DNA from 2 places in the Metapseudomonas otitidis genome. Region 2 is predicted to be linked to the other one. Evidence: predicted binding sites of a transcription regulator. Region 2 holds the regulator's gene; the other holds the start of a gene.

Region 1 (14,938 bases), 2.7 Mb from region 2:
TCCTTGCTGCCGCGCTTCTTGTGCACGAAGAGGTGGTGATGGCCCTGGGCGGCCACCTGGGGCAGGTGGGTGACGGTGAGGACCTGGCCGCGTTCGCCCAGGCGCCGCAGCAACTGGCCGACCACTTCTGCAGTGGGGCCGCCGATGCCCACGTCCACTTCATCGAACACCAGGGTCGGTACCCGCGAGGTCTGTGCGGTGATGACCTGGATGGCCAGGCTGATCCGGGACAGCTCGCCGCCCGAGGCGACCTTGGCCAGGCCCTTGAGGGGCTGGCCCGGGTTGGCGCTGACCAGGAACTCCACCTGTTCCTGTCCGTTCGGCTGGGGTTCGTCGCTTTCGATACTGCGCAGCTCAATGCTGAAACGCCCGCCGGGCATGCCCAGGCGTTGCATCTCCGTCTCCACGGCCTTGGCCAGCTTGCCGGCCGCTTTGCCGCGCAACTGGCTCAGCTCGGCGGCTTTTGCTTGGTAGTGGCGAGCATAGGCCGCCAGTTCGTCCCCGAGGCGCTCCACCGCCTCGTCATCGGCATTGAGCGCTTCGATCTCCTCCAGCAGCGTGTGCTGCAGGTGAGGCAGTTCGCTGGGATGGATGCGGTGCTTGCGGGCCAGGGTGTAGAGCGTATCGAGGCGTTCTTCGACCTCCTGCTGGCGGTGCGGGTCGGCATCGAAATGGTCGATGAAGCGGTTGATCTCGCCGACCGCTTCTTCCACCTGGATCTGGGCGCTGGCCAGCAGGTTGACGGCTTCGGCAATGGGGCCCTGCTGGGCGTTGAAGGCCGTCAGGCGGTTGAGGCTGGAGGTGAGGGCGCTGAGGACGTTGCCGGCATCGCTCTCGCTGCACATGTCCAGTACCTGGCGGCAGCCGGCCAGCAGGCCTTCGGCGTTGGACAGGGTCTTGTGCTCGGCTTCCAGTTGCTCCAGTTCGTTGTCGCCGAGGGCCAGTTGTTCCAGTTCTTCCAACTGGTAGCTGAGCAATTGGTGGCGGGCGCGCTGCTCCTCGCTGTTGCGGGACAGGCGCTGGAGCTCCTGGCGGGTCTGGCGCCAGCGCTGGGCGGCGAGCTGGACCTGGCGGGCCAGGTCGCTGGCGCCGGCAAATTCGTCCAGCAGGCGCCGATGGGTGTCCGGCTTGAGCAGCGACTGATGCTCATGCTGGCTGTGGATGTCGATCAGCAGTTCGCCCAGTGCCTTGAGATCGCCCTGGGGGCAGGGCGTGCCGTTTATATAGGCACGGGAGCGGCCTTCTGCAGTGATGACCCGGCGCAGGATGCACGGGCCGTCGGTTTCCAGGTCCCGCTCGGCGAGCCAGGCGCGGGCTTCGGGGATGTCGCTCAGGTCGAAGCTGGCGAGGATGTCGGCCTTCTCCGCGCCGGGGCGGACGGCGCCGCTGTCGGCGCGGTCGCCCAGAGTCAGGCCGAGGGCGTCGAGCATGATCGACTTGCCCGCGCCGGTCTCGCCGGTGATCACGGTCATGCCGCCTTCGAGCTCAAGATCCAGATGCTCGACGATGGCGTAGTTGTGGACTGAGAGGTGGACCAGCATGGCGGGGACTCCCCTGGGCTTAGGCTGGCTATTTATACAGTGTTTGTTTTCCGGCTGACAATCGCCTGCTGCCCTTGAAGCGACAAATTGCGACCCCATATAGGCGGACAGATCGGCGGGTCATTCCCCGCCACCGTTTCAGTAAGGAGGAAGGCATGGCAGACGAACAGAACCTGGATACCCAGAACCCCGAGGTGAGCGCACCGGCTGACGTGGCGGGCGAGGACCTCGTGGCCCGCGTCCAGGCGCTGGAGGAGCAGCTGGCTGCGGCCCAGGACCAGTCCCTGCGTACCGCCGCCGAGCTGCAGAACATCCGCCGCCGTGCGGAGCAGGATGTCGAGAAGGCGCACAAGTTCGCCCTGGAGAAGTTCGCCAACGACCTGCTGCCGGTGGTCGACAGCCTGGAGCGTGGCCTGGAGCTGACCAGTGCCGAGGACGAGGCCGTTCGCCCTGTACGTGAAGGCGTCGAGCTGACCCTGAAGCTGTTCCACGACACCCTGAAGCGCTTCCAGGTCGAGGCCGTCGACCCCCATGGCGCTCCGTTCAACCCGGAGCACCACCAGGCGATGGCAATGGAAGAGAGCACCCATGTCGAGCCGGGTAGCGTCCTGAAGGTCTTCCAGAAGGGCTATCTGCTCAACGGCCGCCTGCTGCGCCCGGCTATGGTCGTAGTCAGCAAGGCCCCGGCCGAAGCGCCGCCGTCCATCGACGAGCAGGCTTGAAATCCGGCTCAGGGCCCCCATCTGGTAGTCCAAGCGTTCACATGCTGATGCGGCCCCCAAGCGAGCGGGGCCCTAAAGAAATCAAAGTTTCGGGAGAGAGAATATGGGCAAGATCATCGGTATCGACCTGGGTACCACCAACTCCTGCGTTTCCATTCTTGAGAATGGCAACGTCAAGGTGATCGAGAACGCCGAAGGCGCGCGTACCACCCCCTCGATCATCGCCTACACCAATGACGGCGAGATCCTGGTCGGTCAGTCCGCCAAGCGCCAGGCCGTCACCAACCCGCACAACACCCTGTACGCCGTGAAGCGCCTGATCGGTCGTCGCTTCGAAGAAGACGTCGTGCAGAAAGACATCAAGATGGTCCCCTACAAGATCGCCAAGGCCGACAACGGTGACGCCTGGGTCGAAGTGAAGGGCCAGAAGATGGCGCCTCCGCAAATCTCTGCGGAAGTGCTGAAGAAGATGAAGAAGACCGCCGAAGACTACCTCGGCGAGCCGGTGACCGAAGCCGTCATCACCGTTCCGGCCTACTTCAACGACAGCCAGCGCCAGGCCACCAAGGACGCCGGTCGTATCGCCGGCCTGGACGTCAAGCGCATCATCAACGAGCCTACCGCGGCAGCGCTGGCCTACGGCATGGACAAGGCCAAGGGCGACCACACCGTGATCGTCTATGACCTGGGTGGCGGTACCTTCGACGTGTCGGTCATCGAGATCGCCGAAGTGGACGGCGAGCACCAGTTCGAAGTGCTGGCCACCAACGGCGACACCTTCCTGGGTGGTGAGGACTTCGACATCCGCCTGATCGACTACCTCGTCGACGAGTTCAAGAAAGAGTCCGGCATGGACCTGAAGGGCGACCCGCTGGCCATGCAGCGCCTGAAAGAGGCTGCCGAGAAGGCCAAGATCGAGCTGTCCTCCAGCCAGCAGACCGACGTCAACCTGCCGTACATCACTGCAGACCAGACCGGTCCGAAGCACCTGAACGTGAAGATTTCCCGCGCCAAGCTGGAAGCCCTGGTGGAAGACCTGGTTGCTCGCACCATCGAGCCGTGCCGCATCGCGCTGAAAGATGCTGGCCTGGACGTGGGGGACATCCACGAAGTCATCCTGGTCGGTGGTCAGACCCGCATGCCGCTGGTGCAGAAGCAAGTTGCCGACTTCTTCGGCAAGGAAGCGCGCAAGGACGTCAACCCGGACGAAGCCGTCGCCATCGGTGCGGCCATCCAGGGTGCCGTACTGGCCGGTGACGTGAAGGACGTGCTGCTGCTCGACGTGAGCCCGCTGACCCTGGGCATCGAGACCCTGGGCGGCGTGATGACTCCGCTGATCGAGAAGAACACCACCATCCCGACCAAGAAGTCCCAGGTGTTCTCCACTGCCGACGACAACCAGTCCGCCGTGACCATTCACGTGCTGCAGGGTGAGCGCAAGCAGGCCGGCCAGAACAAGTCCCTGGGCAAGTTCGACCTGGCCGAGATCCCGCCGGCTCCGCGTGGCGTGCCGCAGATCGAAGTGACCTTCGACATCGACGCCAACGGCATCCTGCACGTGTCCGCCAAGGACAAGGCCACCGGCAAGCAGCAGTCCATCGTGATCAAGGCCAACTCCGGCCTGTCCGAGGAAGAAATCCAGCAGATGGTGCGTGACGCCGAAGCCAACGCCGAGGAAGACCGCAAGTTCGAAGAGCTGGCCGGTGCCCGTAACCAGGGCGATGCGCTGGTTCACGCCACCCGCAAGATGATCACTGAAGCGGGCGACAAGGCCACTGCTGAAGAGAAAGCGGCCATCGAGAAAGCCGTAGGCGAGCTGGAAGTTGCCGTGAAGGGCGATGACAAGGTCGAGATCGAAGCCAAGATGAACGCGCTGTCCCAGGCTTCCGCTCCGCTGGCGCAGAAGATGTACGCCGAGCAGGCCAAGGCCGGCGAGGGTGCTCCCGCAGGCGACGACAAGGCTGCCGACGATGCCGTCGACGCCGAGTTCGAAGAGGTCAAGGACAACAAGTAAGCGCCACGCTTGCTTGCGCTCCTGCCCCGGGCCGCTCGGCTCGGGGTGATTCGCCACGCGGGGGCTTGCTCCCGCGTCGGCGTGTCTGGAGGGCGCGAAACTTTCAGAGTGCAGAGAACCAATGGCTAAACGTGACTTTTACGAAATCCTCGGTGTGGAGCGTGGCGCCAGCGAGGCCGAGCTGAAGAAGGCCTATCGTCGCCTGGCCATGAAGTACCACCCGGACCGCAACCCGGGGGACAAGGAGTCCGAGGAGAAATTCAAGGAGGCCAACGAGGCCTACGAAATCCTCTCGGATGCCAGCAAGCGCGCGGCCTACGATCAGTACGGCCATGCCGGCGTCGATCCGCAGATGGGCGGCGGCGGTGGGGCGGGATTCGGTGGAGCCAGCTTCTCCGACATCTTCGGCGACGTGTTCAGCGACTTCTTCGGTGGCCAGCGTGGTGGCCAGCGTGGCGGTGCCCAGCGCGGCAGCGACCTGCGCTACACCCTTGAGCTGGATCTCGAAGAGGCGGTTCGCGGCACGACCGTGACCATCCGTGTGCCGACCCTGGTCAACTGCAAGACCTGCGATGGCTCCGGTGCGAAGAAAGGCACCAGCCCCGTCACCTGCACCACCTGCGGTGGTATTGGTCAGGTGCGCATGCAGCAGGGCTTCTTCTCCGTCCAGCAGACCTGCCCGCGCTGCCACGGCACCGGCAAGATGATCAGCGACCCGTGCGGCAGCTGCCATGGCCAGGGGCGTGTGGAAGAGCACAAGACCCTGTCGGTGAAGGTGCCGTCCGGCGTGGACACCGGCGACCGCATCCGCCTGTCCGGCGAAGGCGAGGCGGGTGTGATGGGCGGGCCGCCCGGCGACCTCTACGTGGTGGTCAACGTGCGCGAGCACCCGATCTTCCAGCGTGACGGCAAGCACCTGTACTGCGAGGTGCCGATCAGCTTCGCCGATGCGGCGCTGGGCGGTGAGCTGGAGGTGCCGACCCTGGACGGCCGCGTCAAACTGAAGATCCCCGAGGCGACCCAGACCGGCAAGCTGTTCCGTCTGCGTGGCAAGGGCGTTGCCCCTGTGCGGGGCGGTGGCGCGGGCGACCTGATGTGCCGCGTGGTGGTCGAGACGCCGGTGAACCTGGACAAGCGCCAGCGGGAACTACTGGAAGAGTTCCGCAAGAGCCTGCAGAGTGACGGCTCCCATTCGCCCAAGGCCAGCACCTGGTTCGAAGGCATGAAGCGCTTCTTTGGTGATCTTTGACGCAGGGCGCCAGGCGGCGCACGGCAGGCTTGGCCTGGTCGTGCGCGGGGCCTGGCGCTTCTAGCTTGGAGCTTTGTTCGTTATGCGACGTATTGCAGTGATGGGCGCCGCCGGGCGCATGGGCAAGACCCTGATCGAAGCGGTCCAGCAGAACCCGGGTGCCGGCCTGACCGCCGCCATCGATCGACCCGACAGCACCCTGGTGGGGGCTGATGCAGGTGAGCTGGCCGCCCTGGGGCGTATCGGCGTGCCGCTCTCGGGCGACCTGGCCAAGGTGGTGGACGAGTTCGACGTGCTGATCGACTTCACCCACCCGTCGGTGACCCTGAAGAACCTGGAGGTCTGTCGCCAGGCGGGCAAGGCCATGGTCATCGGCACCACCGGTTTCACCGCCGAGGAGAAGGCGCTGCTGGCTGATGCGGCCAAGCAGATCCCCATCGTCTTTGCCGCCAACTTCAGTGTCGGGGTGAATCTCTGCCTCAAGCTGCTGGACACCGCTGCGCGGGTGCTCGGCGACGAAGTGGACATCGAGATCATCGAAGCCCATCACCGCCACAAGGTGGATGCCCCCTCCGGCACCGCGCTGCGCATGGGTGAGGTGGTGGCCGAGGCCCTGGGGCGCGACCTGTCGAAGGTGGCGGTCTATGGGCGTGAAGGTCAGACGGGCGCTCGCGAGCGCGAAACCATCGGCTTTGCCACCGTGCGTGCAGGTGATGTGGTCGGCGACCATACCGTCCTGTTCGCGGCCGATGGCGAGCGCGTCGAGATCACCCACAAGGCGTCCAGTCGCATGACGTTCGCCCGTGGCGCCGTACGTGCCGCGCTGTGGCTGGATGGCCAGGGTGCCGGCCTGTACGACATGCAGGATGTGCTGGGTCTGCGCTGATTATTGGTCGCGGAATGCAGTTTGGTGATGTCTTTCCTGTGGACCGAAATGACGCATTCCTGTAAGCTGCAGCTTTAGTGTGTCCACTAAAAGTTACGCAGAAATGGCTCAGATAAAAAAGCGGGGTGACGGTATCAACGTCATCCCGCTTTTTTACAATCTGCGTTTGCTTCAGCCTTAGATACGGGAGGTCTTCTTGACTAAGCCAGCCATACTCGCGCTTGCCGACGGCAGCATTTTCCGCGGCGAGTCCATCGGGGCCGACGGCCAGACCATCGGAGAGGTGGTGTTCAACACTGCCATGACCGGCTACCAGGAAATCCTCACCGATCCTTCCTATGCGCAGCAGATCGTCACCCTGACCTATCCCCACATCGGCAACACCGGCATCACGCCGGAAGATGCCGAGTCCGACCGCGTCTGGGCCGCCGGCCTGATCATTCGCGACCTGCCGCTGCTGGCCAGCAACTGGCGCAGCAAGCAGTCCCTGCCGGAATACCTGCAGGCGACCGGTACCGTTGCGATCGCCGGGCTTGATACCCGTCGCCTGACCCGCATCCTGCGTGAGAAGGGCTCCCAGAACGGCTGCATCCTGGTCGGCGCCGATGCCACCGAGGAAAAGGCACTGGAACTGGCACGCAGCTTCCCGGGCCTGAAGGGCATGGACCTGGCCAAGGAAGTGACCTGCGAGAAGCCTTATGAATGGCGCTCCAGTGTCTGGAACCTGGAAAGCGACAGCCACCCCGAGATCGCTGCTGCTGAGCTGCCCTACCACGTGGTGGCCTATGACTACGGCGTGAAGCTGAACATCCTGCGCATGCTCGTCGCACGTGGCTGCCGCCTGACCGTGGTGCCGGCCAAGACTCCGGCCAAAGACGTGCTCGCCCTGAATCCGGACGGCGTCTTCCTGTCCAACGGCCCGGGTGACCCGGAGCCTTGCGACTACGCCATTGCCGCCATCAAGGAAATCCTCGAGACCGACATCCCGGTGTTCGGTATCTGCCTGGGCCACCAGTTGCTGGCCCTGGCCTCCGGTGCCCGCACCATGAAGATGGGCCACGGCCACCACGGTGCCAACCACCCGGTGCAGGACTTGGATTCCGGCGTGGTGATGATCACCAGCCAGAACCACGGTTTCGCCGTGGACGAGTCCAGCATGCCGGCCAACCTGCGTGCCACCCACAAGTCGCTGTTCGACGGCACCCTGCAGGGCATCGAGCGTACCGACAAGGTGGCCTTCAGCTTCCAGGGGCACCCCGAGGCGAGCCCCGGTCCGCACGATGTGGCTCCGCTGTTCGATCGCTTCATCGAAACCATGGCCAAGCGCCGCTGATCCTCGCCGACTGACCCAAGGATTCGAGTAAGACCATGCCAAAACGTACAGATATCAAAAGCATCCTGATCCTCGGCGCCGGCCCCATCGTCATCGGCCAGGCCTGCGAGTTCGACTACTCGGGCGCCCAGGCCTGCAAGGCCCTGAAGGAAGAAGGTTTCCGCGTCATTCTGGTGAACTCCAACCCGGCCACCATCATGACCGACCCGGCCATGGCCGACGCCACCTACATCGAGCCGATCAAGTGGCAGACCGTTGCCAAGATCATCGAGAAGGAGCGTCCTGACGCCCTCCTGCCCACCATGGGCGGCCAGACCGCGCTGAACTGCGCCCTGGACCTGGAGCGCCATGGCGTCCTGGAGAAGTTCGGCGTCGAGATGATCGGTGCCAACGCCGACACCATCGACAAGGCCGAGGACCGTTCGCGCTTCGACAAGGCCATGAAGGACATCGGCCTGGCCTGCCCGCGCTCCGGCATCGCCCACAGCATGGAAGAGGCCTATGGCGTCCTCGAGATGGTCGGTTTCCCTTGCATCATCCGTCCGTCCTTCACCATGGGCGGCACCGGTGGCGGCATCGCCTACAACCGTGAAGAGTTCGAAGAGATCTGCGCCCGTGGCCTGGACCTGTCCCCGACCAACGAGCTGCTGATCGACGAGTCCCTGATCGGCTGGAAGGAATACGAGATGGAGGTTGTCCGCGACAAGAAGGACAACTGCATCATCGTCTGCGCCATCGAGAACTTCGACCCGATGGGCGTGCACACCGGTGACTCCATCACCGTGGCGCCCGCGCAGACCCTGACCGACAAGGAATACCAGATCCTGCGCAACGCCTCCCTGGCGGTGCTGCGCGAGATCGGCGTGGAGACCGGCGGTTCCAACGTGCAGTTCGGCATCTGCCCGAACACCGGCCGCATGGTCGTGATCGAGATGAACCCGCGCGTATCCCGCTCCTCCGCCCTGGCCTCCAAGGCCACCGGCTTCCCGATCGCCAAGATCGCCGCCAAGCTGGCTGTCGGCTACACGCTGGACGAACTGCAGAACGACATCACCGGCGGTCGTACCCCGGCGTCCTTCGAGCCGGCCATCGATTACGTGGTGACCAAGGTTCCGCGCTTTGCCTTCGAGAAGTTCCCCAAGGCTGACGCCCGCCTGACCACCCAGATGAAGTCCGTGGGCGAAGTGATGGCCATCGGTCGCACCTTCCAGGAGTCCGTGCAGAAGGCCCTGCGTGGTCTGGAAGTCGGCGTTGCCGGCTTCGATCCCAAGCTGGACCTGGCCGACCCCGAGGCCGAGAGTATCCTCAAGCGCGAGCTGACCGTGCCGGGAGCCGAGCGTATCTGGTACGTGGCCGACGCATTCCGCGCCGGCAAGACGGTCGACGAAGTGTTCGACCTCACTCGCATTGACGAGTGGTTCCTGATCCAGATCGAAGACTTGGTGAAGGAAGAGCAGCAGGTGCAGACCCTGGGCCTGTCCGGGATCGACTACGAGCTGATGCGCCGCCTCAAGCGCAAGGGCTTCTCCGATGCGCGCCTCGCCAAGCTGCTGGGTGTCACCGAGAAGAACCTGCGGGCCCATCGCCACAAGCTGAAAGTGCTACCGGTTTACAAGCGCGTCGACACCTGTGCTGCCGAATTCGCCACCGACACCGCCTACATGTACTCGACCTACGAGGAAGAGTGCGAGGCGAACCCGTCCGGTCGCGACAAGATCATGATCCTGGGTGGCGGCCCCAACCGCATCGGCCAAGGCATCGAGTTCGACTACTGCTGCGTGCACGCCGCGTTGGCGATGCGCGAAGACGGCTACGAGACCATCATGGTCAACTGCAACCCGGAGACCGTCTCCACCGACTACGACACCTCGGATCGCCTGTATTTCGAGCCGGTGACCCTGGAAGACGTACTGGAGATCGTCCGCGTCGAGCAGCCCAAGGGCGTCATCGTGCAGTACGGCGGCCAAACCCCGCTGAAGCTGTGCCGCGCCCTCGAAGAGGCCGGCGTACCGATCATCGGCACCAGCCCGGATGCCATCGACCGTGCCGAAGACCGCGAGCGCTTCCAGCAGATGGTCCAGCGTCTCAACCTGCGCCAACCGGCCAACGCCACGGCCCGTAGCGAAGACGAAGCCCTGGCCCTGTCCAAGGGCATCGGCTACCCGATGGTGGTGCGTCCGTCCTACGTGCTGGGCGGCCGCGCGATGGAAATCGTCTACCAGGAAGAAGAGCTCAAGCGCTACATGCGTGAGGCCGTGAAGGTCTCCAACGACAGCCCGGTGCTGCTGGATCGCTTCCTCAACTGCGCCATCGAGGTGGACGTGGATGCGGTGTGCGACGGCGAAACCGTCGTGATCGGCGCGATCATGCAGCATATCGAGCAGGCTGGCGTGCACTCCGGTGACTCCGCGTGCTCGCTGCCGCCGTACTCGCTGCCGAAGCACATCCAGGACGAGATCCGCGAGCAGGTCAAGAAGATGGCCTTGGAGTTGGGCGTCGTCGGCCTGATGAACGTGCAGATGGCCGTGCAGGGCGAGGACATCTACGTGATCGAGGTGAACCCGCGCGCGTCCCGTACCGTGCCGTTCGTCTCCAAGTGCATCGGCGAGTCCCTGGCCAAGGTGGCCGCACGCGTCATGGCAGGCAAGAGCCTGGCTGAGGTCGGCTTCACCCAGGAGATCATTCCGCCGTTCTTCAGCGTCAAGGAGGCGGTGTTCCCCTTCGCCAAGTTCCCGGGCGTCGACCCGATCCTCGGCCCGGAAATGAAGTCCACTGGCGAGGTCATGGGCGTGGGTGATACCTTCGGCGAGGCCTTTGCCAAGGCCCAGCTCGGTGCCAGCGAGATCCTCCCGAACTCCGGTACTGCCTTCATCAGCGTGCGCGAAGACGACAAGGCCGAGGCCGTTCAAGTCGCTCGTGACCTGGTGGCGCTGGGCTTCGAGGTCGTGGCGACTGCCGGTACCGCGCGTGTCATCGAGGCCGCCGGCCTGCCGGTACGCCGGGTGAACAAGGTGACCGAAGGTCGTCCCCATGTGGTCGACATGATCAAGAACGACGAGGTCACCCTGATCATCAATACCACCGAGGGGCGTCAGTCCATTGCCGACTCCTACTCGATCCGTCGTAACGCCCTGCAGCACAAGATCTACTGCACCACCACCATCGCGGCGGGGCAGGCGGTCTGTGAGGCGCTCAAGTTCGGTCCCGAGAAGACCGTGCGCCGCTTGCAGGATCTCCATGCAGGAATCAACGCATGACCAAGTTTCCGATGACCATCCAGGGCGCTCAGGCCCTGGAAGACGAACTCAAGGCGCTCAAGATCGAGCGCCCGAAGATCAGCCAGGCCATTGCCGAGGCGCGTGAGCTGGGCGATCTCAAGGAGAACGCCGAGTACCATGCTGCTCGTGAGCAGCAGGGCCTGGCCGAGGCGCGCATCCGCGACATCGAGGCCAAGCTGTCCAACGCCCACATCATCGACATCACCACCATCCCCCACAGTGGCAAGGTGATCTTCGGTGCGACCGTGGACATCGCCAACGTCGAGACCGACGAAACCGTGACCTACCAGATCGTGGGTGACGACGAGGCCGACATCAAGCGTGGCAAGCTCTCGGTCAGCTCCCCCATCGCGCGAGCGCTGGTGGGCAAGGTCGAGGGTGATGTGGTGGTGGTGAAGACGCCCAGCGGTCTGGTCGAGTACGAGATCGTCGAGGTTCGCCATATCTGATCGACGCTCGTCCCGTGCAGCGGTAGCCGGGTGGCAGCTAGCCCAGACATTCTGGGTCGGCGGCCTCTGGCTGCTGCACTTCGTGGTTCTGCCAGCCTTGGAGCGAGTGGGATTCGCGCCATTGTTGGTGGAAGAGCTGTCTCGCAGCCTGTCCCCGCTGTTGGTGGGGTTTGCGGCGTTCTGTGGCGTGCTTCAGTTGGGGCTGCTGGCCTGGCTGGAGGGCGCGCGCAGCGTGTTGCGGGATTCGCGAGGGCAGTTGCTGTTGGTCATCCTGCTGGCGGCAACGATCTTTCTGGTCGTCAGCTTCTGGAAAGCCGAGTTCGCTCGCCTGTTGGCATTCAGCTACATGGTGTTGACGCTATGTGGTGCGTTGCTGGTCGTGCAGCCCGTGCCGGGCAGTGATCGCCGCAGGGCGCGCTAAGTGGCGCCCCGTCGGCTTCAAGGCATCAAAGGCCGCTGAAGCGGCTGATGTTGGAGAGGTTGCGGTTGGGCTTGGGATTGCGGCGGTAGATCAGCGCCATCTTGCCGATGACCTGAACCAGTTCGCACTTGCCGGCTTCGCAAAGCTCGTCAATCAGTGCGCGCCGATCCTCGCGTTCGGTGATGCGGAACTGCACCTTGATCAGTTCGTGATCGTTGAGCGCACGATCCAGTTCGGCCAGGACCCCTTCGGTCAGGCCGTTCTCGGCCACGATCAATACCGGTTTCAGGTGGTGGCCGATAGATTTGTATTGCTTCTTGTGCTCCTGAGAGAGCGCCATAATCAGACCCCTGCGAAAAAAGGCTGCTAGTTTACCCGAGTGACTTCGGGGCGCACAGCCGAACACGAGGTATCCCGTGGCCCGTTCCAAGACTAGCCATCGTTGGCTGAAAGAACATTTCGATGACCCCTACGTCAAGATGGCGCAGAAGGATGGTTATCGTTCGCGTGCCAGCTACAAGCTGCTGGAGATTCAGGAGAAGGACCGCATTCTTCGACCCGGCATGACCGTGGTCGACCTCGGGGCTGCGCCGGGCGGCTGGTCCCAGGTCACCAGTCGGGTGATCGGCGACCGAGGGCGGCTCATCGCGTCGGACATCCTTGAAATGGACAGCATCCCGGACGTCACCTTCATTCAGGGGGACTTCACCGACGATGCGGTCTTTGCCCGGATCCTCGAGGCGATCGGCGAGCACCCGGTCGACCTTGTGATTTCCGACATGGCCCCCAATATGAGTGGTGTCAGGGCGGCCGATCAGCCGCGTGCCATGTACCTGTGCGAGCTGGCGCTCGATCTTGCGGCGCGAGTCCTGACTCCGGGTGGCGATTTCCTGATCAAGATATTCCAGGGTGAGGGATTCGATCTCTACCACAAGCAGGTCAAGGAAATGTTCGACAAGGTGCTGATGCGCAAACCGCTTTCGTCGCGTGATCGCTCCCGTGAGCAATACCTGCTCGCGCGCGGCTTCCGCGGGGAATAGACTGCGACAGACAGGTGGTTCGCGGGTCTCATGGAGTGGGACCGCCGTCACGGCGAGCGCCAGGCATCATAAAGGGTTACAGACGGCGCCTGCCGGCCGGCAGGGGTTGTGGTGTAAGTTAGGCCGGTTGATAACCAGCCGTCATGCGGGGCACGTTCCGTGACGGAGCCTGCTCCAGAGGGTAGCTAATTGAACGACATGGCAAAGAACCTGATCCTGTGGCTGATCATCGCCGCCGTACTGGTCACGGTGATGAACAACTTCTCCAGCCCCAGCGAACCGCAGACGCTGAACTATTCCGACTTCATCCAGCAGGTGAAGGACGGCAAGGTCGAGCGCGTCACCGTCGATGGCTATGTCATCACCGGCAAGCGCAATGACGGCGATACCTTCAAGACCATTCGGCCTGCCATCCAGGACAACGGCCTGATCGGTGACCTGGTCAACAACAACGTGGTCATCGAGGGGCGCCAGCCCGAGCAGCAGAGCATCTGGACCCAGTTGCTCGTAGCAAGCTTCCCCATCCTGGTGATCATCGCGGTGTTCATGTTCTTCATGCGTCAGATGCAGGGCGGTGGCGGTGGCCGTGGTGGCCCGATGAGCTTTGGCAAGAGCAAGGCTCGACTGCTGTCCGAGGACCAGGTGAAGACCACCCTGGCCGATGTCGCGGGTTGCGACGAAGCCAAGGAAGAAGTCGGCGAGCTTGTCGAGTTCCTGCGTGACCCGGGCAAGTTCCAGCGCCTGGGCGGCCGCATTCCCCGTGGCGTGCTGATGGTCGGCCCGCCCGGTACCGGCAAGACCCTGCTCGCCAAGGCGATTGCGGGCGAAGCCAAGGTTCCGTTCTTCACCATTTCCGGTTCTGATTTTGTCGAGATGTTCGTTGGCGTGGGTGCCTCACGCGTACGTGACATGTTCGACCAGGCCAAGAAACACGCTCCCTGCATCATCTTCATCGACGAGATCGACGCCGTCGGTCGCCATCGCGGCGCTGGCCTGGGTGGCGGTCACGACGAACGCGAGCAGACCCTCAACCAGTTGCTGGTGGAGATGGACGGTTTCGAAATGAACGACGGCATCATCGTGATCGCCGCCACCAACCGCCCGGATGTGCTCGATCCGGCGCTGCTCCGCCCGGGCCGCTTCGATCGCCAGGTGGTTGTAGGCCTGCCGGACATCCGTGGGCGCGAGCAGATTCTCAAGGTGCACATGCGCAAGGTGCCGGTTGGCGACGATGTGGATCCTGCTGTCATCGCCCGTGGCACGCCCGGTTTCTCGGGGGCTGACCTGGCGAACCTGGTCAACGAGGCTTCGCTGTTCGCTGCCCGTGTCAACAAGCGCATCGTCGAGATGCGTGAGTTCGAACTGGCCAAGGACAAGATCATGATGGGTGCCGAGCGCAAGACCATGGTCATGTCCGAGAAGGAGAAGCTCAATACCGCCTACCACGAGGCCGGTCACGCGATCGTGGGTCGCATCGTTCCGGAGCATGATCCGGTCTACAAGGTTTCGATCATTCCGCGTGGCCGCGCGCTGGGCGTCACCATGTTCCTTCCGGAGGAGGATCGCTACAGCCTGTCCAAGCGCGCGCTGATCAGCCAGGTCTGCTCGCTGTTCGGCGGACGGATCGCCGAGGAAATGACCCTGGGCTTCGACGGCGTGACCACGGGCGCGTCCAACGACATCATGCGTGCGACACAGATCGCGCGGAACATGGTGACCAAGTGGGGCTTGTCCGAGAAGCTCGGTCCGCTGATGTATGCGGAAGAAGAGGGCGAGGTCTTCCTGGGGCGTAGCGCTGGCAGCCAGCACTCGAATGTATCGGCGCAGACCGCGCAGCTCATCGATCAGGAAGTGCGCAGCATCATCGATCACTGCTATGCCACCGCCAAGCAGATCCTGGTGGATCACCGCGACAAGCTCGACATGATGGCCGAGGCGTTGATGAAATTCGAAACCATCGATGCCGACCAGATCGACGACATCATGGCGGGGCGCCAGCCTCGCG
Region 2 (14,938 bases):
CGCGCGGTGCTGGAGCGTTTCGAGCAGCAGCAGCAGGAACTGGACCGCCTGCTGGAGCGCTGGGCCGAACTGGAAGATTGATGTCTGTTTGAGTCGGAGAGCCCATGGCTGTCGAGTACCGCATCACGCTGGACGATGAACACGAGTTCAGCTATCGCATCGAGCTGGACCGGGAATATGACCACGAGCGCGCGGCGACGGCGCCGAAGTGGACGCGCCTGGATTTCAACCAGTGCAGCAATTGCCCGCTCTCACGTGATCGCTTCAGCCATTGCCCGGCAGCCGTAGACCTGCACCGGGTGATCGAGGACTTCCACGGCCTGCCGGCCTTCAAGAAGGCGGTGTTCATGGTGCGCACGCCGGAGCGCGAGTACACCAAGCACGTCGGCCTGGAAGAGGGCTTGCGGGCGCTGCTGGGGGTGATCATGGCCTCCAGTGCCTGCCCGGTCCTGGGGCGTCTCAAGCCGATGGCCCAGCAGCACCTGCCGTTCGCCAGCAACCAGGAGTTCATCCTGAGGGCGGTGTCGCTCTACCTGGCGCGGCAGTACTTCAACATGCGCGAAGGGCGACATGCCGATTGGGAGCTGAAGGGGCTGGTGAGGCTGTTCCAGCAATTGCAGCTGGTGAACCAGGCGTTCTGGCAGCGCATCCATGACGTGTGCGAAGGGGATTCGAACCTCAAGGCCTTCCTGACCTTCTTCTCCATGGCGTCCAGCATGACCTACTCGCTGGAAACGCAGCTGCAGAAGATCCGTCCTCTGGTGATGAGTGCCGACGAAGGCTTCATGTAGGCCTTCGTCGGCAGCCGCGTTATTTCTCTGATTTGTTGAGACGCACCGCGAGCACGTCGCAAGGCGCGCCGTGGAGGACGTCGTTGGCGGTGGAGCCCAGCAGCAGGGCCAGGCCGTGGCGGCCATGGCTGCCGACCACGATCAGGTCGCAGCCCTGCTCTTCGGCCAGCCGGTGGATCTCCTGGCGAGGCTGGCCGTAGGTCAGGTGGCGTTGCTCGGCGCTGATCTCGGGGTAGAGGCCGGCAAAGCCGTCGAGGCGCTCACGGGCCTGTTCGAACTGCTGCTGCTGCAGCATGGAGAGGTCCATGGGGACATCGCCGCCGAAGGCCATGGCCATGGGCTCGACGATGTGCACCAGGGACAGCCGGGCCTGGGAGGCTTGAGCCAGGGCCTGCGCGCGGCGCACGACGGGGTGGCATTCGTCGGTGAGGTCGATGGCGACCAGGATGTGCTGGTAGGGCATGGGGTGACTCCTCCTTAAGGTTGCACCTGGCATGAAGTATGGCCGCCATGGGGGCGCGCCGGCATGATTTTCATCATGGGAATGCAGTTATGACCCTGTGGTTGGTGGTGTTTCTCCTGCTCGCTGTGCTCAGTCCGCTGGTCTGGCTGTTGCCTTCCAAGGGGCAGCGCGGGCGCATGGACTTGCGCATGCAGGCCCGACGCATGGGGCTGGCGATGCAGTTGGCGCGGCAGGAGTGGCCGCACTGGCTGTCGGTCGAGCCGCCGCCCTCCTGTGCACAGTTCCACCGAGCCCGCCGCCGTGGGGCCGAGGGTGCATGGGCCTATTGGCAGGTGGCACCCGGGCAGTGGGTCAACCAGTGGCGCGAGCCGTTGGAAGACCCTGTATTGCTCGGGTGTTTCGCGGGGTTGCCTGCCGATGTCTACAAGGTCGAGACCACGCCGCAGATGGTGGCGCTGTACTGGGGCGAGCGGGGTACGGCGGAGGACCTCCAGCGCATCGCCGAGGTGCTGCGCGCCATCGACTGACGCGCAGCGAGCAGGGCGGCTCAGAGCTGGGCCGTGGCGTACTGGGCGGACACGCCTTCGAGGCCTTCGATGATGCTGTCCGAGTACTTGTTGATGAGGAACGGCACGCTGTTCTCGTTGTAGTTCTGCAGCGAGCGCTCGATGTAGCGCCACTTGGTGCCGATGCTGGTCAGCGCCTGGCTGATCTGCGGGGTGTTCCTGGGCTGCTGTGCCAGTGCGGTGAGCTGACCGGCAAAGTCCCTGGCCAGTTCGTCGATGGCCTTGCCCTCACCACCGCCGAAGAAAGACGCGCCCACGGACGCACTGCGCGAGGCGTAGTCAACGGCGATGGTTTGCATCAGCAGGCTCTGCTGGCGGCTTTGCTGGGTCAGCGGGGGGACGACGAAGTTGCTTTCCTGCTGGATGCGGTCATAGAGCTCGCCGGCCAGTGCGATCAGCTTCTGGTTGCGCGCCGTCATGTCGGCGACGGGCTGCAGGTCGGTGAAACCCTTGGTGCGCAGGGCGGTGACCAGGCCGCCGAGTTCACTGGAATAGTCCTTCCACTGCTGTTGCAGCTGGGTGTGCAGGGCCTTCGAAGCGTCGCCCTGGATGTCCTTGAGTTCCTTCATGCGCGCATCGGCTTCCTGCGCGGACTCGTCGATCATCCGGGCGTAGCGCTGGTCGCCTTCCATGCCGTTGTACATGTAGAAGTCGCCCAGGCTTTTCAGGGCGGCCAGGCGCATCTGGTGGAGCTTGAGGAGGGTGGTGCCGGGGTCGGCCGCCTGGCTCGGGGAAACCAGGCAGAAGAAGGAAAGGAGGGTGCCTAGCAGTACGGCAAGCGTGCGGCTCGTCATGGTGCTACTCCGTGTGCCCCTGGGGGCGTGTTTGTTGTTTTTATTCGGCCTGTCCCGGCCGTGCCACGGGACTCTACTCTTCATGGCTGGCCTTTGGCTAGCGTGCTTCGGCAGCTACCGGAGTGGCCTTCCATCGACTTTCTGATGCAATGACATAAGCTCCGTGCATAGTGGTTTCGGCAGCCTGCCGCATCGCTTGAAGCGCCGGTTACAGAGCGGTTTGGGCGTGGCTGGGCGGTCACGAAGCGCAATTGACAACGGAGGACTTTTCCGTGAATGTGTGCGCACCCAAATCAAACGGGCGTATGAATTGAGCGTTTGCCTGGTGGGCGCGCTCCAATGACCACGACCCGATATCGCGTCGGTGGGTGTGCCGGACCGAATCGGACTTGACCCAGGGCCCAGCCCAGGGCCGGTTCGCCGGTTGGCTCCGATGTGTACTGTTCAGCTTCCATACCGTGGAGATCAGTTGATGATTTACGAAGGTAAAGCCATCACGGTTAAGGCTCTTGAGGGCGGCATCGTCGAACTGCAGTTCGATCTCAAGGGTGAGTCCGTCAACAAGTTCAACCGTCTTACCCTGAACGAACTGCGCCAGGCCGTCGACGCCATCAAGGCAGACGCTTCGGTCAAGGGCGTCATCGTCACCAGCGGCAAGGACGTGTTCATCGTCGGCGCTGACATCACCGAGTTCGTCGACAACTTCAAGCTGCCCGACGAAGAACTGGTGGCCGGCAACCTCGAAGCCAACAAGATCTTCAGCGATTTCGAAGACCTGGCCGTACCCACCGTCGTCGCCATCAACGGCATCGCCCTGGGCGGCGGCCTGGAGATGTGCCTCTCCGCCGACTACCGCGTGATGAGCGAAACCGCCAAGATCGGCCTGCCTGAAGTCAAGCTGGGCATCTACCCGGGCTTCGGCGGCACCGTGCGCCTGCCGCGCCTGATCGGTGTGGACAACGCCATCGAGTGGATCGCCTCCGGCAAGGAGAACAAGGCCGCCGACGCCCTGAAAGTGGGTGCTGTCGACGCCGTGGTCGCTCCGGCCAAGCTGAAGGAAGGCGCCCTGGACCTGGTCAAGCGCGCCATCGCCGGCGAGCTGGACTACAAGGCCAAGCGCCAGCCCAAGCTGGAAAAGATCAAGCTGAACGCCATCGAGCAGATGATGGCCTTCGAGACCGCCAAAGGTTTCGTGGCTGGCCAGGCCGGCCCGAACTACCCGGCGCCGGTCGAAGCGATCAAGACCATCCAGAAAGCCGCCAACTTCGGCCGTGACAAGGCGCTGGAAGTCGAGGCCGCCGGCTTCGTCAAGCTGGCCAAGACCTCGGTTGCCGAGAGCCTCATCGGTCTGTTCCTGAACGACCAGGAACTGAAGAAGAAGGCCAAGAAGCACGACGAGATCGCCCAGGACGTGAAGCTGGCCGCCGTACTCGGCGCCGGCATCATGGGTGGCGGTATCGCCTACCAGTCCGCTTCCAAGGGCACTCCGATCCTGATGAAGGATATCCGCGAAGAGGGTATCCAGATGGGCCTGAACGAGGCGTCCAAGCTGCTCGGCAAGCGCGTCGAGAAAGGCCGCATGACCCCGGCCAAGATGGCCGAGGCGCTGAACGCCATCCGTCCGACCATGTCCTACGGTGACTTCGCCCATGTCGACATCGTGGTCGAGGCCGTGGTCGAGAACCCGAAGGTCAAGCACGCCGTGCTGGCCGAGGTGGAAGGCCATGTGAAGGACAACGCGATCATCGCGTCCAACACCTCCACCATCTCCATCAGCTACCTGGCCCAGGCCCTGAAGCGCCCCGAGAACTTCGTCGGCATGCACTTCTTCAACCCGGTGCACATGATGCCGCTGGTCGAGGTCATCCGTGGCGAGAAGTCCAGCGAAGTGGCCGTGGCCACCACCGTTGCCTACGCCAAGAAGATGGGCAAGAACCCCATCGTGGTGAACGACTGCCCCGGCTTCCTGGTGAACCGCGTGCTGTTCCCGTACTTCGGTGGCTTCGCCAAGCTGCTGGAGTTCGGCGTGGACTTCGTCCGCATCGACAAGATCATGGAGAAGTTCGGCTGGCCCATGGGCCCGGCCTACCTGTCCGACGTGGTCGGCATCGACACCGGCCACCACGGCCGTGACGTGATGGCAGAAGGCTTCCCGGACCGCATGGCGGTCGAGGGCAAGACCGCCGTCGACGTGATGTACGAAGCCAACCGCCTGGGCCAGAAGAACGGCAAGGGCTTCTACGCCTACGAAATGGACAAGCGCGGCAAGCCGAAGAAGGTCCAGGACCCCGAGGCCTACGAGATCCTGAAGCCGATCATCAAGGAACAGCGCGAGCTGACCGATGAGGACATCATCAACTTCATGATGATCCCGCTGTGCCTGGAAACCGTTCGCTGCCTGGAAGACGGCATCGTCGAAACCGCAGCCGAGGCCGACATGGGCCTGATCTACGGCATCGGCTTCCCCCCCTTCCGTGGTGGTGCGCTGCGTTACATCGATTCCATTGGTGTAGCCGAGTTCGTCGCCCTGGCCGACAAGTATGCCGACCTGGGCGCCCTGTACCACCCGACCGCCAAGCTTCGTGAGATGGCCGCCAAGGGCCAGAAGTTTTTCGGTTAATCGCGCAGCGAACAGAGCGAGAGAAGAAATATGAGCCTGAATCCGAGAGACGCGGTCATTGTCGACTTCGGCCGCACCCCGATGGGTCGTTCCAAGGGTGGCATGCACCGCAACACCCGTGCCGAGACCATGTCGGCCCACCTGATCAGCAAGCTGCTGGAGCGCAACCCCAAGGTTGACCCGGCTGAAGTGGAAGACGTGATCTGGGGCTGCGTGAACCAGACCCTGGAACAGGGCTGGAACATTGCGCGCATGGCGTCGCTGATGACCCAGATCCCCCACACCAGCGCTGGCCAGACCGTCAGCCGCCTGTGCGGTTCCTCCATGAGCGCCCTGCACACTGCCGTGCAAGCCATCCAGACCGGCAACGGCGATGTGTTCGTCATCGGCGGCGTGGAGCACATGGGTCACGTCGGCATGATGCACGGCGTCGACCCGAACCCGCACCTGTCCCTGTACGCCGCCAAGGCATCCGGGATGATGGGCCTGACCGCCGAGATGCTGGGCAAGATGCACGGCATCACCCGCGAGGCCCAGGACCAGTTCGGCGTGCGCTCCCACCAGCTGGCCCACAAGGCCACTGTGGAAGGCAAGTTCAAGGACGAGATCATCCCGATGGAAGGCTATGACGAGAATGGCTTCCTGAAGGTGTTCGACTTCGACGAAACCATCCGTCCGGAAACCACCCTCGAAGGTCTGGCGTCCCTGAAGCCGGCGTTCAACCCGAAGGGCGGTACCGTGACTGCCGGTACGTCGTCGCAGATCACCGACGGTGCGTCCTGCATGATCGTGATGAGCGCTCAGCGCGCCAAGGACCTGGGCATCGAGCCCATGGCCGTGGTTCGTGCCATGGCGGTCGCGGGTGTCGACCCGGCGATCATGGGTTACGGCCCGGTGCCGTCCACCCAGAAAGCACTCAAGCGTGCCGGCCTGACCATGGCTGACATCGACTTCATCGAGCTCAACGAAGCCTTCGCTGCCCAGGCCCTGCCCGTGCTGAAGGACCTGAAAGTGCTCGACAAGATGGAAGAGAAGGTCAACCTGCACGGCGGCGCCATCGCCCTGGGTCATCCGTTCGGCTGCTCCGGTGCGCGTATCTCCGGCACCCTGCTGAACGTGATGAAGCAGAACGACGGCAAGCTGGGCGTGGCCACCATGTGCGTGGGCCTCGGCCAGGGCATCACCACCATCTTCGAGCGCGTCTGAGCCTGAAGCTGGACAAGACCGGGGCCTCGTGCCCCGGTTTTCGTTTCCGCCAATTTCTCACCAAGGCTGGCCATATCCCGTCGGAGTGGGCACCATGCGCACCTTGGCAAGCCGTCGACCGAGCACTGAGGGGAACATGAGCGTACAACCGGGACTCTATCGCCACTACAAGGGGCAGCAGTACCGCGTGATCGGAACCGCTCGGCACTCGGAGAGCGAAGAGGAGCTGGTGGTGTACCAGGCGCTCTACGGCGAACATGGGCTCTGGGTGCGTCCGCTGGAGATGTTCACCGGCACGGTGACGGTGGAGGGCGAACAGATCGCGCGCTTCTCCCTCGTGACTGCCGAGTCGGATCCCTATCCGCGCCGCTGAGTCGACTCGCCGGCCCCGGCGAACTTGACCTTGTCTCCTTCGCCACTATATATAGCGGTGCCGCCTGGGGCGGCTCCCGCCTTTGTTTATCTATCTCTCGAATTCAGGAACTTTCCGATCCATGGGCAAATCGCTGGTCATCGTGGAATCCCCGGCCAAGGCCAAGACCATCAACAAGTACCTGGGCAACCAGTACGTGGTGAAGTCGAGCATCGGCCACATCCGTGACCTGCCCACCAGCGGTTCGGCAAGTGCCACCAAGGAGCCGGTCAAGCGCGGCAAGGCCGCAGCAGCCGAAGCGCCGGCCCTCTCGCCGAAGGAGAAAGCCAAGCGCCAGCTGTTCGCGCGCATGGGGGTGGACCCCGAGCACGGCTGGAAGGCCAAGTACGAGATCCTGCCCGGCAAGGAAAAGGTGATCGACGAACTGCGCCGCCTGGCCAAGGATGCCGACACCATCTACCTCGCAACCGACTTGGACCGCGAAGGGGAGGCCATCGCCTGGCACCTGCGGGAATCCATCGGCGGTGACGACAGCCGCTACAAGCGCGTGGTGTTCAACGAGATCACCAAGAAGGCCATCCAGGAGGCTTTCTCCCAGCCCGGCGAATTGGACATCAACCGCGTCAACGCCCAGCAGGCGCGTCGCTTCCTCGACCGCGTGGTGGGCTACATGGTCTCGCCGCTGCTGTGGCAGAAGATCGCCCGTGGCCTGTCCGCCGGTCGCGTGCAGTCGGTGGCGGTGAAGCTGGTGGTGGAGCGCGAGCGCGAGATCCGCGCCTTCGTCCCCGAGGAATACTGGGAGGTCCATGCCGACCTGGGCACCGCCAAGGGCGCCAATGTGCGCTTCGAGGTGGCCAAGGAGAACGGCGCGGCCTTCAAGCCGCTGAACGAAGCCCAGGCCATGGCCGCGCTGGAGAAGCTCAAGGCCTCCAGCTACAGCGTGCAGAAACGCGAGGACAAGCCCACTTCCAGCCGTCCCTCCGCGCCGTTCATCACCTCCACCCTGCAGCAGGCCGCGAGCAACCGCCTGGGCTTCGGGGTGAAGAAGACCATGATGATGGCCCAGCGTCTCTACGAGGCGGGCTACATCACCTATATGCGTACCGACTCGACCAACCTTTCTGCCGACGCCGTCACCATGGTGCGTGGCTTCATCGAGGGCGAGTTCGGTGAGAAGTACCTGCCGGCCAAGCCAAACTTCTATTCGAGCAAGGAAGGCGCCCAGGAGGCGCACGAAGCCATCCGGCCGTCCGACGTCAACCTCAAGCCGACCCAGCTGTCCGGCATGGAGCGTGATGCCGAGCGCCTGTACGACCTGATCTGGCGCCAGTTCGTGGCCTGCCAGATGCCGCCTGCCGAGTACCTGTCCACCAGCGTCAGCGTGGCGGCGGGCAACTTCGAGCTGCGTGCCAAGGGCCGCATCCTCAAGTTCGACGGCTATACCCGTGTGCTGCCGCAGCAGAGCAAGCCGGGCGAGGACGACGTACTGCCCGACATGAAGGAAGGCGAGGCGCTCAAGCTGATCAAGCTCGACCCCAGCCAGCACTTCACCAAGCCGCCGGCGCGCTTCTCCGAGGCCAGCCTGGTCAAGGAGCTGGAAAAGCGTGGCATTGGCCGCCCGTCCACCTATGCGGCGATCATCTCCACCATCCAGGAGCGTGGCTATGTGACGGTGCACAACCGCCGCTTCTACTCCGAGAAGATGGGCGACATCGTCACCGAGCGCCTCAATGAAAGCTTCGCCAACCTGATGGACTACGGCTTCACCGCCGGCATGGAAGAGAATCTGGACGACGTCGCCCAGGGCGAGCGCGACTGGAAGAACCTGCTGGACGAGTTCTACGGTGATTTCCGCAAGAAGCTGGAGCTGGCCGAAGGCAGCGACAGTGGCATGCGTGCCAACCAGCCGACCCTTACCGATATTCCGTGCCGTGAGTGCGGCCGCCCGATGATGATCCGTACGGCCTCCACGGGCGTCTTCCTGGGATGCTCGGGCTATGCGCTGCCGCCGAAGGAGCGCTGCAAGGCCACCATCAATCTCGTGCCGGGCGATGAGATCGCCGCGGATGACGAGGGTGAGTCCGAATCCCGTGTGCTGCGTGGCAAGCACCGCTGCCCGATCTGCTCCACGGCGATGGACGCCTACTTGCTGGACGAAAGCCGCAAGCTGCACATCTGCGGCAACAACCCGGATTGCGCGGGCTACGAGATCGAGCAGGGCCAGTACCGCATCAAGGGCTACGAAGGCCCGAGCCTTGAGTGCGACAAGTGCGGCAGCGAGATGCAGCTGAAGACCGGCCGTTTCGGCAAGTTCTTCGGTTGCACCAATTCCAGCTGCAAGAACACCCGCAAGCTGCTCAAGAACGGTGAGGCCGCGCCGCCGAAGATCGACCCGATCAAGATGCCGGAGCTCAAGTGCGAGAAGGTGGACGATACCTATGTGCTGCGTGATGGTGCCTCGGGTCTCTTCCTGGCTGCCAGTCAGTTCCCGAAGAATCGCGAGACCCGTGCGCCGTTGGTGCTGGAGCTGATTCCGCACAAGGATGAGCTGGATCCGAAGTATCACTTCCTGCTCAGTGCACCGGTAAAAGATCCGGATGGCCGCCCGGCTGTCATTCGTTTCAGCCGCAAGACCAAGGAGCAGTACGTGCAGTCGGAGGTGGATGGCAAGCCGACCGGCTGGCGTGCATTCTTCGACGGCGGCAAGTGGAAGGTCGAAGACAAGCGCTGAGTCCCGCTGCGCGCATGGCTCCCATGCGCGCATACTGGCAAGGCCGGACCACAGGTCCGGCCTTCTTCGTTTCGGTCTTATACCGATTGCATATCCGGAGTCCGTGCCATGGCCCATGAGCCCTACACCCGCACCAACCAGAAACTCTTTTTCGCCGGACTTTGCCTTGAGAACTGGCGCAAGGCAGAAGAGGGGCGTGCGATGAATGCGCAAGCCCAGGTCCAGGCGGAGCGGGAGGCTGCGCTTTTCCACCTTCACGGTGCCTTGCTGGGGCTATGCCACGAGATCACCCATTACTACCGCATGCCTAACCCGGGGGCTCCGGATGTGGCAGCGATCCTGAGTTCAGAGGTGCTGTCTGCCTCGCCGAGCCCGGAGCTGGCCGAGTTGGTGGAACTGTTCCAGCAGCCCGAGAGCTGGCTGGGTTCCCTCGAACGGGCCTATCAGGCGCTCTTCCTGCCGCCTCAGGCACCCACCAAGGCCAAGGTGGACCCGACGCTTCCCTTGATCGAGGCGGTTGTACTGGATGAGGAGGAAGCCCCCCTGTCCCGTGAGGAGTTGGAGTCCTGGCGTCAGCAGCTGAAGGCGCTGGTGCTTCGTTATCGGGAAAGTCTCTCGGAGTGCTGAGTGACGGAAGGGGTAGGGCGCCAAGCCGAGCGGCTGTTACAATGCGCGGTCTTTAGTGGAGAGATGAAGCGATGACAACGTCCTTCCTGGAAATAGTCGAATTGCCCGACGGGCGCATTATTCTGCGCCGTGCAGAGGACGAGGAAGCGCTGGTGACGCTGGACTTCTCCGCTGATGCCAAGGCATTCCTCCAGGGGCATCACCTGGAAGTGGCCAAGGCCATGCTCAACGTGGGTGTGCAGATGGCCGGCCGACTCGCCGAAGGCGAGATGGACCATGATGACCAGCCCCGCGTCTTGCACTGATCAACGAATAGTCTCCTCGCCGATCATTGCCATTTGATTAAGCAGGGCCCTGGCTATCCGAGGTGGATGTTCAGGCTCTGTGCATTGCCTTCCCGTGCGGCCCTGATGAGGGCGTCCTTGTCCCGAGCACTGAGTGAAAGCCAACTCACGACAGTGTGGCTGCGCCCCAACCGGAGGGCTTCGCATGCCAATTCCAGAGCGTCCTTGCCGCCTCGGGGTTCGAGCAGGAGGATGCGCTCACGGTTGAGTCCCGCATCCCGCAGCCAGGCCTGATTAAGGGTGGCGGGTGCTCCGATGAGGGTGAGCCAGCGGGCGTCCTGTTCTTCGCTCAGCTCCCTCAGCATCGGGGCCAGCAGGTGGCGGCAATGGAGTGGGCTGCCTCGCAATGAGAGTTCGCTGAAGGCCTCGCTTTCCGCTTCCAGGGGAGCCTCGGGCTCCAGCAGGTCGTGAAGCGGTGTTGCGACGATGGCGTCGTGGAAGAGGGGCAGTTGGATGCGGCCGATCGGTTGCGAGAACTGCATGACGCCTCCTGTTAGCGGCGAATGACGCCGACGCTCAAGCCTTCGATCACCAGTTCCTGCTCGTGCAGGTCGACTTCGATCGGAGAGAATTCGGGGTTTTCGGCGATCAGCCAGACTTTGTCGCCTTCGCGTTTGAAACGCTTGACCGTCACTTCGTCGCCCAGTCGTGCTACCACCACTTGGCCGTTGCGGGCCTCACGAGTGGAGTGGACGGCCAGGAGGTCGCCATCGAAGATTCCGATGTCCTTCATGCTCATGCCGCGTACGCGCAGCAAATAGTCGGCCTTGGGGTGGAAGAAGTCGGGGTTGATGCGGCAGGATTCCTCGATGTTCTGCTGGGCAAGGATAGGCGCACCTGCAGCGACTCGGCCGATCACGGGAAGTCCACCTTCCTCGGCTGCCGGCTCGAATCCAGGGATACGGATGCCGCGGGAAGCGCCCGGGGTCATCTCGATGGCGCCCTTGCGCGCCAGGGCCTTGAGGTGTTCCTCGGCGGCGTTGGGCGACTTGAAGCCGAGCTCCTGGGCAATTTCCGCCCGGGTCGGCGGATAACCGTTGTCTTCCAGGCAGCGCTTGATGAACGCGAGAATCTCGGCTTGGCGGGGCGTCAGTTTCAGCATGTCGGGCTCTGTCTTTTTATACAGTGACTGGTGTTTTATACAGTGCCTCGAGTGGGCCTACAAGTATTTTCTGAAGACCCGGCCTGCCATTCGGCGGTGTGCCGGATGAGGTTTCGCCTCGGCTGCGTAGGATGTCCTCCGGCGTGACCCATGCGTCAGAAGGTGGTGAGTGCGACTTGACAAAGGCAGGGTCTGAAACGTATGTTTCAAACAAGTGTTTGTCAGGTGGGGGAACCATGGCTCAGTCGGAAACCGTCGAACGCATCCTCGATGCAGCGGAACAGTTGTTCGCGGAGAAAGGCTTCGCCGAAACCTCCTTGCGCCTGATCACCAGCAAGGCCGGGGTCAACCTGGCGGCGGTGAATTATCACTTCGGTTCGAAGAAGGCCCTGATCCAGGCGGTCTTCTCGCGCTTCCTCGGGCCGTTCTGCCAGAGCCTGGAGCGTGAGCTCGACAAACGCCAAGGCAAGTCTGAAACGCCGCCCTCTCTGGAGGAGCTGCTGGTGATGCTCGTGGAGCAGGCGCTGGCGGTAAAGCCTCGCAGTGGCAACGACCTTTCCATTTTCATGCGCTTGCTCGGGCTTGCCTTCAGTCAGAGCCAGGGTCACCTGCGCAAGTACCTCGAAGAGGTGTATGGCAAGGTGTTCCGTCGCTACATGCTGCTGGTCAACGAGGCGGCGCCCCGGTTGCCGCCTCTTGAGATCTTCTGGCGTGTCCACTTCATGCTGGGGGCTGCTGCGTTCAGCATGTCCGGCATCAAGGCGCTGCGGGCCATGGCCGAGACCGATTTCGGTGTGAATACCTCCATCGAACAGGTCATGCGCCTGATGGTCCCGTTCCTCGCGGCAGGCATGCGCGCAGAAACGGGCCTGGCCGACGAGGCCCTGTCCAAGGCCGTACTGAAGCCCAGGGCAAAGCCCGCTCCTGCAGCCGGCAAGGCCTGACGCCGGTGGGCGAGGGCGGCGGGATCAGCTAAGCTAGCCGCCCATGTCCGACCTCGATCTACTCCATATCTCCATTGCTGATCAGCGCCTCTACGGCTTCGCTGCTGGACGCCTGCTGGTCAGTTATCCCGTGTCGACCGCCCTCAATGGCCCCGGTGAACTCAGTGGTTCCAACTGCACACCCCGTGGTCTCCACGAAGTGCGGGCCAGGATTGGTGCCGATCTTCCGTTGAATGCCGTTTTGCGCGGACGTCGCTGGACCGGTGAGGTCTGGTCCGAGGCGCTGCACGAACAGTTCCCCGGGCGTGACTGGATCCTCTCTCGCATCCTCTGGCTGAGTGGGCGGGAGCCCGGCTTCAACCGCCTGGGCAAGGTCGACAGCATGCGCCGCTACATCTATATCCACGGCACGCCGGATACCGAGCCCATGGGCGTCCCGCGCTCCCACGGCTGCGTGCGCATGCGCAACGCCGACCTGCTGGAACTCTTTCCCCGCGTACCCGTCCACTGTGCGGTGCGCATCGATGAAGCGCCCAGGCCCGAGTGGGCGGCGCCCAACCCCTGACAAGGAACCCCATGCAAGGCTCCCTGATGCTGGACATCGGCGGCACCTGGCTGACTGCCGAAGACCGCCACATCCTGCGCCAGCCCGAAGTGGCCGGCCTGATCCTGTTCGCCCGCAATATCGAGGACCCACGCCAGGTGCGTGACCTGTGCGCTGCGATTCGTGCCGTACGCCCCGACCTCATCCTCGCCGTCGACCAGGAAGGCGGACGGGTGCAGCGCCTGCGTCGCGGCTTCGTGCGCCTGCCGGCGATGCGCGCCCTCGCCGATACGCCCAACGCCGAGGCCCTGGCCGAGCAATGCGGTTGGCTGATGGCGACCGAAGTGCTGGCCGCCGGCCTGGACCTCAGCTTCGCCCCGGTGCTGGACCTGGATCAACAGCGCAGCGCCGTGGTGGGCAGCCGTGCCTTCGAGGGCGATCCTCAGCGCGCCACAGACCTGGCCGGTGCCTTCATCAAGGGCCTGCGTGTTGCCGGCATGGCGGCCACTGGCAAGCACTTCCCCGGTCACGGCTGGGCGGAAGCCGACTCCCACGTCGCCATCCCCACGGATGAGCGCAGCCTGGAGCAGATCCGTGCGGCCGACCTCGTGCCCTTCACCCGCCTGGCGTCCGATCTGGACGGCATGATGCCCGCCCACGTCATCTACCCCCAGGTCGATGCCCAGCCCGCCGGCTTCTCGCGTCGCTGGCTGCAGGACATCCTGCGCGGCGAGCTGAAGTTCACCGGGGTGATCTTCAGCGACGACCTCTCCATGGCCGGTGCCCATGTGGTGGGTGATGCCGCCGAGCGCATCGAGGCCGCGCTGAGCGCAGGCTGCGACATGGGCCTGGTGTGCAACGACCGCGCTGCCGCCGAGCTGGCCCTGTCGCGTCTGCAGCGCCTGGGCGTGACCCCGTCCCCGCAACTGGCCCGCATGCGCCGTCGTGCCTTCCCGGGCACCGAATACCGTCAAGACCCGCGCTGGCAGGCCGCTGTGGGTGCCCTGCGCGAAGCCCAGCTGATCGACTGAAGGAAGCGACATGACCGTTTACGCGATTATCGGTGGTACCGGCCTGACCCAACTGGACGGCCTCAGCATGAAGGCCCTGCTCAACCCCGAGACGCCCTACGGCGCACCGTCCGCAGGGATCGTGCAGGGCGAGTACGCCGGTCGTGAGGTGCTCTTCCTCGCCCGTCACGGCCACCCGCACCGCATTCCGCCGCACCAGGTCAACTACCGCGCCAACCTCTGGGCGCTGAAGCATGCCGGGGCCGAGGCGGTCATCGCCGTCAACGCCGTTGGCGGCATCACCGCCGGGATGGGCACCGGGCAACTGGTGGTGCCGCATCAGGTGATCGACTACACCCAGGGGCGCATCGGTACCTTCTTCGAGGGCGAACTGGACCACGTCACCCACATCGACTTCAGCCACCCCTACGACGAACCGCTGCGGCAGAAGCTGCTCGATGCCCTGCGTCGCGCCGGCCACGCCCACAGCGATTACGGCGTCTATGGCTGCACCCAGGGCCCGCGCCTGGAGACGGTCGCCGAGATTGCCCGCATGGAGCGCGATGGCTGCGACATCGTCGGCATGACCGGCATGCCCGAAGCCGCCCTCGCGCGCGAGCTGAACCTGCCCTATGCCGCCCTCTCCCTGGTGGTCAATCCGGCAGCCGGCAAATCCACCAGCATCATCACCATGGCCGAGATCGAGGCCGCGCTCGCGGCGGGTATCGGCAAGGTGCGCGAAACCCTGTCCATCCTGCTGAAGGCGTGACCGATGCCTGGCCCGGGCGGTAACCCGGGTCAGGCGTGGGGGAGGGGCGCGAAC

The links. The regulator LexA, encoded in region 2, represses DNA repair genes until DNA is damaged. The targets are predictions, from matches to a motif close to CTGTNTNNNNANACAG.
Region 1: recN (DNA repair protein RecN) is a predicted target of LexA. The motif match lies at 1,566-1,581, and genes of this name have one in related genera.

What each region holds. Positions count from the first base shown of each region.
Region 1 is NZ_AP022642.1:5,267,417-5,282,354, reverse strand. Features, by position in the region: gene recN (DNA repair protein RecN) at 1-1,541, opposite strand, end outside; gene grpE (nucleotide exchange factor GrpE) at 1,697-2,263, shown strand; gene dnaK (molecular chaperone DnaK) at 2,367-4,277, shown strand; gene dnaJ (molecular chaperone DnaJ) at 4,399-5,526, shown strand; gene dapB (4-hydroxy-tetrahydrodipicolinate reductase) at 5,609-6,412, shown strand; gene carA (glutamine-hydrolyzing carbamoyl-phosphate synthase small subunit) at 6,609-7,745, shown strand; gene carB (carbamoyl-phosphate synthase large subunit) at 7,781-11,002, shown strand; gene greA (transcription elongation factor GreA) at 10,999-11,472, shown strand; gene PotMrB4_RS24440 (DUF4149 domain-containing protein) at 11,594-11,893, shown strand; gene yhbY (ribosome assembly RNA-binding protein YhbY) at 11,919-12,233, opposite strand; gene rlmE (23S rRNA (uridine(2552)-2'-O)-methyltransferase RlmE) at 12,310-12,933, shown strand; gene ftsH (ATP-dependent zinc metalloprotease FtsH) at 13,132-14,938, shown strand, end outside.
Region 2 is NZ_AP022642.1:1,841,519-1,856,456, forward strand. Features, by position in the region: gene PotMrB4_RS08645 (ATP-binding cassette domain-containing protein) at 1-81, shown strand, start outside; gene PotMrB4_RS08650 (DUF6901 family protein) at 105-791, shown strand; gene PotMrB4_RS08655 (universal stress protein) at 811-1,254, opposite strand; gene PotMrB4_RS08660 (hypothetical protein) at 1,344-1,781, shown strand; gene PotMrB4_RS08665 (hypothetical protein) at 1,802-2,614, opposite strand; gene fadB (fatty acid oxidation complex subunit alpha FadB) at 3,087-5,234, shown strand; gene fadA (acetyl-CoA C-acyltransferase FadA) at 5,265-6,440, shown strand; gene PotMrB4_RS08680 (DUF1653 domain-containing protein) at 6,577-6,813, shown strand; gene topA (type I DNA topoisomerase) at 6,935-9,544, shown strand; gene PotMrB4_RS08690 (DUF6586 family protein) at 9,653-10,171, shown strand; gene PotMrB4_RS08695 (hypothetical protein) at 10,243-10,476, shown strand; gene sulA (SOS-induced cell division inhibitor SulA) at 10,530-10,997, opposite strand; gene lexA (transcriptional repressor LexA) at 11,009-11,617, opposite strand; gene PotMrB4_RS08710 (TetR/AcrR family transcriptional regulator) at 11,854-12,561, shown strand; gene PotMrB4_RS08715 (L,D-transpeptidase) at 12,605-13,126, shown strand; gene nagZ (beta-N-acetylhexosaminidase) at 13,138-14,136, shown strand; gene PotMrB4_RS08725 (S-methyl-5'-thioinosine phosphorylase) at 14,147-14,884, shown strand; gene PotMrB4_RS08730 (DEAD/DEAH box helicase) at 14,914-14,938, opposite strand, start outside.